DNA from 2 places in the Flavobacterium notoginsengisoli genome. Region 2 is predicted to be linked to the other one. Evidence: riboswitches for the same ligand, from Rfam matches in the RefSeq annotation. Region 2 holds a riboswitch; the other holds the start of a gene.
What was found. Region 2 has a riboswitch for thiamine pyrophosphate ahead of thiS (sulfur carrier protein ThiS). Riboswitches for the same ligand answer to the same signal wherever they lie in the genome.

Region 1: linked by a shared signal. The riboswitch ahead of ACFS3A_RS09245 (HAD family hydrolase) and the one ahead of thiS (sulfur carrier protein ThiS) in region 2 are both predicted to bind thiamine pyrophosphate.

The regions. Positions count from the first base shown of each region.
Region 1 is NZ_JBHUOT010000003.1:321,233-325,780, forward strand. Features, by position in the region: gene ACFS3A_RS09240 (M16 family metallopeptidase) at 1-1,594, shown strand, start outside; gene ACFS3A_RS09245 (HAD family hydrolase) at 1,712-2,389, opposite strand; TPP riboswitch at 2,529-2,626, opposite strand; gene ACFS3A_RS09250 (sulfatase-like hydrolase/transferase) at 2,983-4,548, shown strand, end outside.
Region 2 is NZ_JBHUOT010000012.1:51,655-56,202, forward strand. Features, by position in the region: gene ACFS3A_RS22305 (queuosine precursor transporter) at 1-432, shown strand, start outside; gene ACFS3A_RS22310 (hypothetical protein) at 429-1,055, shown strand; gene ACFS3A_RS22315 (DNA-3-methyladenine glycosylase I) at 1,055-1,618, shown strand; TPP riboswitch at 1,728-1,824, shown strand; gene thiS (sulfur carrier protein ThiS) at 1,892-2,098, shown strand; gene thiC (phosphomethylpyrimidine synthase ThiC) at 2,228-4,051, shown strand; gene ACFS3A_RS22330 (thiamine phosphate synthase) at 4,090-4,548, shown strand, end outside.

The DNA of each region.
Region 1 (4,548 bases), on a different contig from region 2:
CGAAGCCATTGCATCGGGAGACTGGACAGATTATATAACAGGAGTTGACCGACTGAAAAAAGTAACTCCTGCTGATGTTCTTCGTGTAGCCAATAAATATTTGGTTGAAGACCAGAGTACAACAGGCTATTTTATTCCGAAACAATCCGGAAATCAAAATGTAGCTATTGTTAAAGCAAATAATTTCGTTGAAGAAAAGGAACCGTTTTATTACAGACATCCTGAAAATGAGCATAATCATGAAGAGATTGCATCCTCAGCTCTTTCATTAGAACAAAAAAATATTTCGGAAATTACTTTTGATGATACTGTAATCGAGAAATCAGCATCAGCTTATAAAAGAGAAAAAGTTTCCGGAATTGATGTGGTTGCTGTAAAAACTTCTGCTAAAGATTTTGTGACTGTTGCAGCTAGTATTTCGTTAGGAAATTATGCGAGTGAAACTAAAAATGATATAATTCCGGCTTTGACAGCTTCAATGCTTTCAAAAGGAACGACGATTAATGATAAATTCAAATTTTCAGAAAAATTACAGAAATTAGGTGTTTCTTTAAATGTAAATGCTTCCACTTTCAAAATCAACATTGGCTTTAAATGTTTGAAAAAAGATCTGGATCAGGTTGTTGCTTTACTGGCAGAAGAATTAAGAAATCCTTTGTTTGATACTAAAGAATTTGAGAATTTGAAACAGCAGTTTATCGGGAATACAAAGCAGAGTTTAAATGATCCGGGAGAAAGAGGCGATATTGCTTTGTCTCAGGCAATTTATCCAAAAGGAAATCCAAATTACAATTTGAGTGTTGAGGAAAATATCGAAAATATCAAAAAAGTAACTTTAGATGAAGTAAAAGCTTTTCATAAAAAATATTTCGGACCAGCTTCGATGCGATTAGTAATTGTAGGCGATACAGAAGGAGCAAACTTAAATAATTCCTTAAAAAAATCATTCAAAAACTGGAATGGCGGAGTATCAGAAAAATTAAAATTCGAAGAACCTTCAAAATCAAATTCAAAAACTGAAGTAGTGACAATTCCGGAGAAACCAAGTGCAGAATTGTTCATAGGACAATATACAGGTTTAAAAAGAGCCGATGCTGATTATATTCCGTTCTACATTGGAAACTATACATTAGGAGCCGGATTTGCAGGACGTTTAATGCAGACAGTTCGTGACAACGACGGATTGACCTACAACATTTCATCCGGAATTGGCGGAAACATTGAAACAGGCGGTTATTGGTTTGTAAATGCTTCTTTTAATCCAAATTTATTCCAGAAAGGTCTGGACGCCACAATGGTTCAGGTGGACAAATGGGTAAAAGACGGAATTACAGCCGAAGAACTGGAAAACAAGAAAACCAATTTAATTGGAAGTTTTAAGGTGGGAATGTCTACTACAAGCGGAATGGCGAGAACAATTTTAGGTTTTATCGAAAGAGGATTAGAACCAAATTATATTGACCAATATCCAAAAGACATTGAAAAAGCCACTTTGCAACAGGTAAACGATGCGATCAAAAAGTATGTAAAACTGGATAAAATGATTATCATCAAATCGGGTTCTTTAGACAAAGAGGGAAATCCGTTGAAATAAATTTAAAAACTTATGCTTTTATTGTTTTTTTTAGAAGTATAAACTATAAAAAAAGTATAAAAGAGCTGTCTTAGGACAGCTCTTTGTCAATTTAGCTTAAGCTAAAAATGTAAAGTTTTAATGATTTGTTTGGTGTTTTACTGTTGCGGACACGAATTGCAAATCTGCGTTATCGGGGTAGCTGTGAAGTATGTAATCTGCAATATCAAAAGTTAGGCTATCGTCGCCATTTGTAAATGCTATTACAGTCATTCCTGCATCTTTACCAGCTTTCATTCCATTAAAGGAGTCTTCTATAACAATACAATTTTCTGGTAAAACATTTAATTTTTTTGCTGTTGTAAGATACACAGCAGGATCCGGTTTTCCCTTTTTTTCATGTTCAGAAGAAGAAATAGCATCGAACAAATCGTTAATTCCGGCTCTTTCCAGACTTATTGCTATAAAAGATTCGGGTGAATTTGTTGCCAGACCTATTTTGTAGTTAGCTGCTTTTAAATGCTCGATAAAAGGTCTGATATTTTCTATAATACAGTCTTCGGTACGTATTAAATCCATAACTCTTCGAATTACCATTTGTTCGGCTTCTTCTAAAGTTACATTATGCCAGGGATATTTGGCAAACCAAAAGTTTGTTACTTCCCTAGTTGTCATTGTCTGTGTTAGCAACCGATCCGAATGAGAAAGTTGTACTCCTAATGAGCTAAATATTTCGGTTTCTGCCTGCTTCCAAAAATGTTCACTGTTAATTACAACACCGTCCATGTCGAATATTACAGCTTCTTTATTTTTCATTTATTCTATTATTTCTGCATTGTTAAACATCGGAGCCAGAAATGAGAAACGGTTTAAGGTTTCAAAATCTTTCCGAAGCATAAATTAATTTACAAACCTTGATAAAAGTTTAAGGAGGAATAGGCAGAATGTACCTGTACAGGAAGTATCTGCTTTTCCCTACGCCAGTATAAACTGATTCAGGTTCAAAGGGTGTTTCTCAATTCTGCTTCTGCCAGAATACCCCTAAAGCAATGCGAAAGTAGAAAAAAAATATTTTCTATTAAATAATTGTTTGTGATTAATTTTTAAAGCCCTCGCTGTTGCGAGCGTCTCGCTCGTGCACTAAGCCGTTTTACAACGATAGAGCAGATCTGTGCCCACAAAGATTGGTTAGTTCTCTTTGTAAATATAAAAAAGCACATTAGTTTATGTAGCTTTTGTTTTAATGATTTGTTTTGTGTCTTACTGTTGTGGGTACGGATTACAAATCTGCGCTATCGTTTTTTATGCTATAGTTTACTAAAATTGGTTGCAAATTATAATTTGCAACATTATAATAATTTTTTGTATTCGTTGGGTTTGTAATTTAGTGTATATCAAAATTATAGATTATGAGAATAATTAATAAATCAGGATTATTGCTATCTATTTTAACGATTGTTTTTATCAGTTGTAACCAATCAAAACAGAATGATGCTGTTATAGAAAAGAGCAATTCGGGAGAATTAGATCGAACTACATTACCAATTCCAGAACCTCCTTTTGGTGGTAAGATTGGGGAAACGTATAAAGACTCTAAAGAAGAATGGCCTAAATTAGTTACTCCGCCTCAAGGAGCTCCAAATGTTATTATAATTCTTTTAGATGATGTAGGTTTTGGTCAGGTAAGCACTTTTGGAGGTCCTGTTCCTACACCTGCATTAGATCAACTTGCTGCAAATGGTTTAAAATATAACCGATTCCATACTACGGCAATATGTGGACCCTCCAGAGCTGCATTGCTTACAGGACGAAATCATCATAACGCAGGATCAGGATTTTTAGCAGAATGGGCTACAGGTTTTCCAAGTTATGATTGTATGATTCCGAAAACGACTGCTACTTCGGGAAGAATATTAAAAGGTAATGGATACAGCACAAGCTGGTTTGGAAAAAATCATAATACACCAGATTGGGAAACTTCTGTTGTTGGTCCTTTTGATCGTTGGCCTACAGGTTTAGGATTTGATTACTTTTATGGATTTAACGCAGGAGAAACACATCAGTATTATCCAGTTCTTTTTGAAAATACAAAAGCAGTTGAGCCTAATAAAACACCTGAGCAAGGATATCATTTTATGACTGATATGACAGACAGGGCGATTAACTGGCTCGAATACAATAAAGCTCTTGCGCCACAGAAACCAGTCATGATGTATTTTGCTCCTGGAGCAGCACATGCGCCACATCATGCACCAAAGGAATGGCGTGATAAATTTAAAGGTCAATTTGATAAAGGCTGGGATGTAGTAAGACAGGAAACCTACGAGCGTCAGTTAAAAATGGGAATTATTCCAAAAGGAACCAAACTTACTCCAAGACCTGATTGGGTCACTCCTTGGGATAAACTTTCAGCTGATCAGAAAAAACTATTTGCCCGCTTAATGGAAAATTATGCAGGTTATCTTTCTTTTGCGGATCACGAAACAGGACGTCTCTTAGAAGCTATTAGTAAATTACCAGATGCCGATAATACTTTAGTGTTTTATATTGTGGGAGATAATGGAGCAAGCTCAGAAGGAGGTATGGAGGGAACTATTAATGAGATAAAAGCATTGAGCGGTATTGCAACTCCACTCACAGATAATTTGAAACATCTTGATGAAATTGGAAACCCTAATACAGAACCTCATTATCCTGTAGGTTGGGCATGGGCGGGTAATGCTCCGTTTCAATGGGTTAAACAAGTTGCATCGCATTTTGGAGGAAGCCGAAACCCTATGGTGGTAAGCTGGCCAAAAGTAATAAAGGACAAAGGAGGAATGCGTAGCCAGTTTGTGCATTTAATAGATGTACTGCCAACTATTCTGAACGCTTCACATTTACCATCTCCAAAAAGTGTTGACGGTGTTGAACAAAAACCAATGGACGGTGTTTCTTTTCTTCCCACTTTTAGTGATAAAAATGCTAAACCAGTT
Region 2 (4,548 bases):
TTTATGGCTATTACAATTCCGGCTGCAAAAGGAATCAGTCCCGTAAACGACGAACAATTTCAAGCCGTTTTTGGGCAAAGTATGTGGATTATTGTCGGAAGTTTAATTGCTTTTATGGCATCACAGCTTATTTATGTCTGGATTTTCTGGTTTTTCAAAAACAGAACAGGAGAAAAAAAAATATGGCTGAGAGCTACAGGTTCTACTGTAATTTCGCAATTATTCGATTCGTTTATTGTTCTTGGAATTGCTTTTTGGCTTCCCGGAAAAATTGATTTTGACACTTTTATTTCTTCAGGATTAATTGGTTATACTTTCAAATTAGCCATTGCCATTTTGTTAACTCCTGCCATTTATTTAGGACATCACTTAATTAAAAAGTATTTGGAAAACGATAAGCACGATAAAAATCCGGAACAATTAGAAGAATGAAGCATTATAAAATATTACTATTAATCATTCTGTTAAGCCTTGTAAGTTGTTCTAAAGACGTTAAAAAACAATTATTAGAAGTTACTGACAAGATTACAGATAAAATAGAAACTATTTCTGAAAGTACTGCCGAAACTGTAAATGAATACAAACAATCCATTGTAGACAAAATCACAACTACTGAGAATGCATCAGAAAATGCAAAAACAGTAAACGACAGCATTGCAGCCACTCAAGAAATTGAAAATGAAAAATTCTTAGGAATCACTGCTTTTAAAAAATTTATATCGGATTGTAAAACAGGAGAAACCATAACCCAAAAAGAACTTATTGAAAGCCACAATATTCCTGCTGACGGAATTAAATTAATAAAAAGCATCACCAAAACCGCAGAAGATGAAATTGAAGTAAAATGGAAATCAACCTGGTTTATCGAAAAGATTTCGGATGCAAAATTTAATGATGCCAAAATTAAGTTCAGGTTTGAAGCCAATAAAATATATACTTCCGGAGAAGCAATCGGAATTAAATACAAAAAGAAAGTTTATACCGATTTAATAATCGTAGGAACAAAAGCTTATATACCAAGCGTAAAAGGTTATCACTGGAAAATTGGGAAATAATGGAAGATAAGATTAGATGCAGCTGGTGTACTTCCAGTGATTTGTACAAAAAATATCATGACGAAGAATGGGGTGTTCCAGTTTATGATGACCCTACTCTATTTGAGTTTTTAATTTTGGAAACTTTTCAGGCCGGATTAAGCTGGATTACAATTTTAAATAAAAGAGAGAACTTCAGAGCCGCTTTTGATTATTTTGATTATCAAAAAGTAGCGGACTATTCTGAAGACAAAATCGAAGAGTTAATGCAGAATACCGGCATAATTCGAAACAAATTAAAAATTAAAGCCGCAGTTACCAATGCTCAAGCTTTCATGAAAATTCAGGAAGAATTTGGCAGTTTTTCAGATTATATCTGGAAGTACACCGACGGAAAACCTATCATAAACAATCTAAAAACTTCAAAAGAAGCTCCTGCTACTACACCTCTTTCAGATGAAATTAGCAAAGATTTAAAAAAAAGAGGATTTAAATTTGTTGGTTCAACCGTTATTTACGCACACATGCAAGCCACCGGAATGGTCAATGATCACGCCGAAGATTGCTTTACTCGGGCTAAATAATTTTCAGTCTCAGTCACAGTTTTCAGTCTTTAATCTTTGATTTTAAGTTTTCAGAAAACTGAAAACTGTAACTGAGACTGAAAACTTTAAAAAAAATCATTACATTTGCTTCACACTTTAGGGGTGTCTGCATCACGCAGGCTGAGATTTTACCCTCTGAACCTGATCTAGTTCATACTAGCGTAGGGAAAAGTAAGATGACTTCTTGAACGCATTTCTGTGCGTTATTGCAGCCATTCCTATTGTGTATAACTATACACTAAACAAAAAGGAATGGAACTAAAAATCAATCAACAAACTAAATTTTTCAATGCTGAATCGCTAAGCGTTCAATCATTGCTCGATCTCGAAATTCCGCAAAAACAAAACGGAATCGCCGTTGCTGTCAACAATACTGTTGTTCCAAAAACCAATTGGAACGAATTTCTCGTACAAGAAACTGACGAAATCCTAATTATTTCTGCTACCCAAGGCGGGTAAAATTCCAATATAAAAATTGCTTCGCCTGTTCGCTATCGCTCGGGTCCAAATTCCAATTTCATATCGGACGTAGACGCATTGCTGTGCGCCTCTACAACTCATAACTTATAACTCATAACTTCTTTTCCTATGACTACAGAAGAACAAATATCCAGAACCCCATTTCCAAATTCTAAAAAAGTTTATATCGATGGAGAAATTCATCCAATAAAAGTCGCTATGCGAGAAATCGCCTTAAGCGATACCAAACTTTCAAACGGAGGTGTTGAGAAAAATCCTCCCGTAACCGTTTACGATACTTCCGGACCTTACACTGATCCAAATGTTGAGATTGATATTCGAAAAGGATTACCACGCTTACGCGAAAGCTGGATTCTTGATCGAAATGATGTTGAAATTTTAAGCGAAATAACTTCTGATTACGGTCAAAGCCGATTGAAAGATAAAACACTAAATCATTTGCGATTTGAATATTTACATCAGCCAAAACGTGCTAAAAAGGGCGCCAATGTCACACAATTGTATTACGCCAAACAAGGTATTATTACTCCGGAAATGGAATATATTGCCATTCGTGAAAATCAGCGTATTGAACTTTTAAATGAGCAAACCAAAGCCATGCGATGTCAGCACAATGGCCATAGTTTTGGAGCTAATACTCCTAAAAGTAAAATCACTCCGGAATTTGTACGTTCTGAAGTAGCCTGCGGAAGAGCAATTATTCCCAACAATATCAACCATCCGGAAAGTGAACCTATGATTGTAGGCCGCAATTTCCTGGTAAAAATTAATGCCAATATCGGAAACAGCGCTGTGACTTCAAGCATTGAAGAAGAAGTTGAAAAAGCCGTTTGGGCTTGCCGTTGGGGAGCCGACACGATTATGGATTTGTCTACTGGAAAAAACATTCACGAAACGAGAGAATGGATTATTCGTAATTCACCAGTGCCAATTGGTACCGTTCCTATTTATCAGGCTTTAGAAAAAGTAAAAGGAATTGCCGAAGATTTAACCTGGGAAATTTTCCGTGATACTTTGATTGAACAAGCAGAACAAGGTGTTTCGTATTTTACGATTCACGCTGGGGTTTTACTTCGCTACATTCATTTAACTGCAAATCGCGTTACCGGAATTGTTTCGCGTGGCGGATCTATTATGGCAAAATGGTGTCTATTTCATCACAAAGAAAACTTCTTATACACGCATTTTGAGGAAATCTGTGAAATCATGAAACAATATGATGTTGCTTTTTCTTTGGGAGACGGCTTACGTCCAGGTTCGATTGCCGATGCGAATGACGCTGCTCAATTTGCTGAATTAGAAACTTTAGGCGAACTAACTAAAATTGCCTGGAAACATGACGTTCAGGTTTTTATTGAAGGTCCGGGACACGTTCCGATGCACATGATTAAAGAAAACATGGATAAACAACTGGAACATTGTCATGAAGCACCATTTTACACTTTAGGGCCTTTAACAACTGATATTGCACCGGGTTACGATCATATTACTTCTGCAATTGGCGCCGCTATGATTGGCTGGTACGGCTGTGCGATGTTGTGTTATGTAACGCCAAAAGAGCATTTAGGTTTACCAAATAAAAAAGACGTAAAAGACGGCGTGATCACTTATAAAATTTCAGCTCATGCCGCAGACTTGGCAAAAGGTCATCCGGGAGCACAATATCGTGACAATGCTTTGAGTAAAGCCCGTTTTGAATTCCGTTGGGAAGATCAGTTTAATTTGGCTTTGGATCCAGATACAGCAAGAGAATTTCATGATGAAACACTTCCCGCTGATGGCGCAAAAGTGGCGCATTTCTGTTCAATGTGCGGCCCTAAATTCTGTTCTATGAAGATATCTCAGGAAATCAGGGATGTCGCTGCTGCAGAAAAAGGAATGCAGGAGAAATCGGAGGAATTTATTGAGCAGGGGAAAGAGATTTATATCTAAATTTTTAGAGAATAGAGGAAAGAATATAGAAAAAAGATATGGTTTTAATTTCAGATCCTTTTGCTGTTGTAAACGAAATCAAGACAATTCATTCTTTGCTTGAGGAAGGATTGTCTTTGCTTCATATTCGGAAACCTGATTTTTCTGAGTTGGAAATGGCGCAATTCGTTCATCAAATAAAATTAGAATTTAGAGATCAGCTTGTCTTGCATAATCATCATTATTTGGCAGAAGATTTTGGAATTAGCCGATTTCATTTTTCCGAAAAAGAAAGAAAAAATGATTCAGTCTTTCCTGCAAGGTTTCCAAAACCTTGTAGGTATAAATGTGAATCAATTTCAACATCAACACATTCAATCGAAGATTTTAATTCCTTAGAAAACGATTTTGATTATGCATTTCTAAGTCCAGTTTTCAAAAGTATTTCCAAAGAAAATTATCTGCTCAAAACAGATCTTTTTGAAGCATTAAAATCAAGAAGAAATTATAAAACAAAA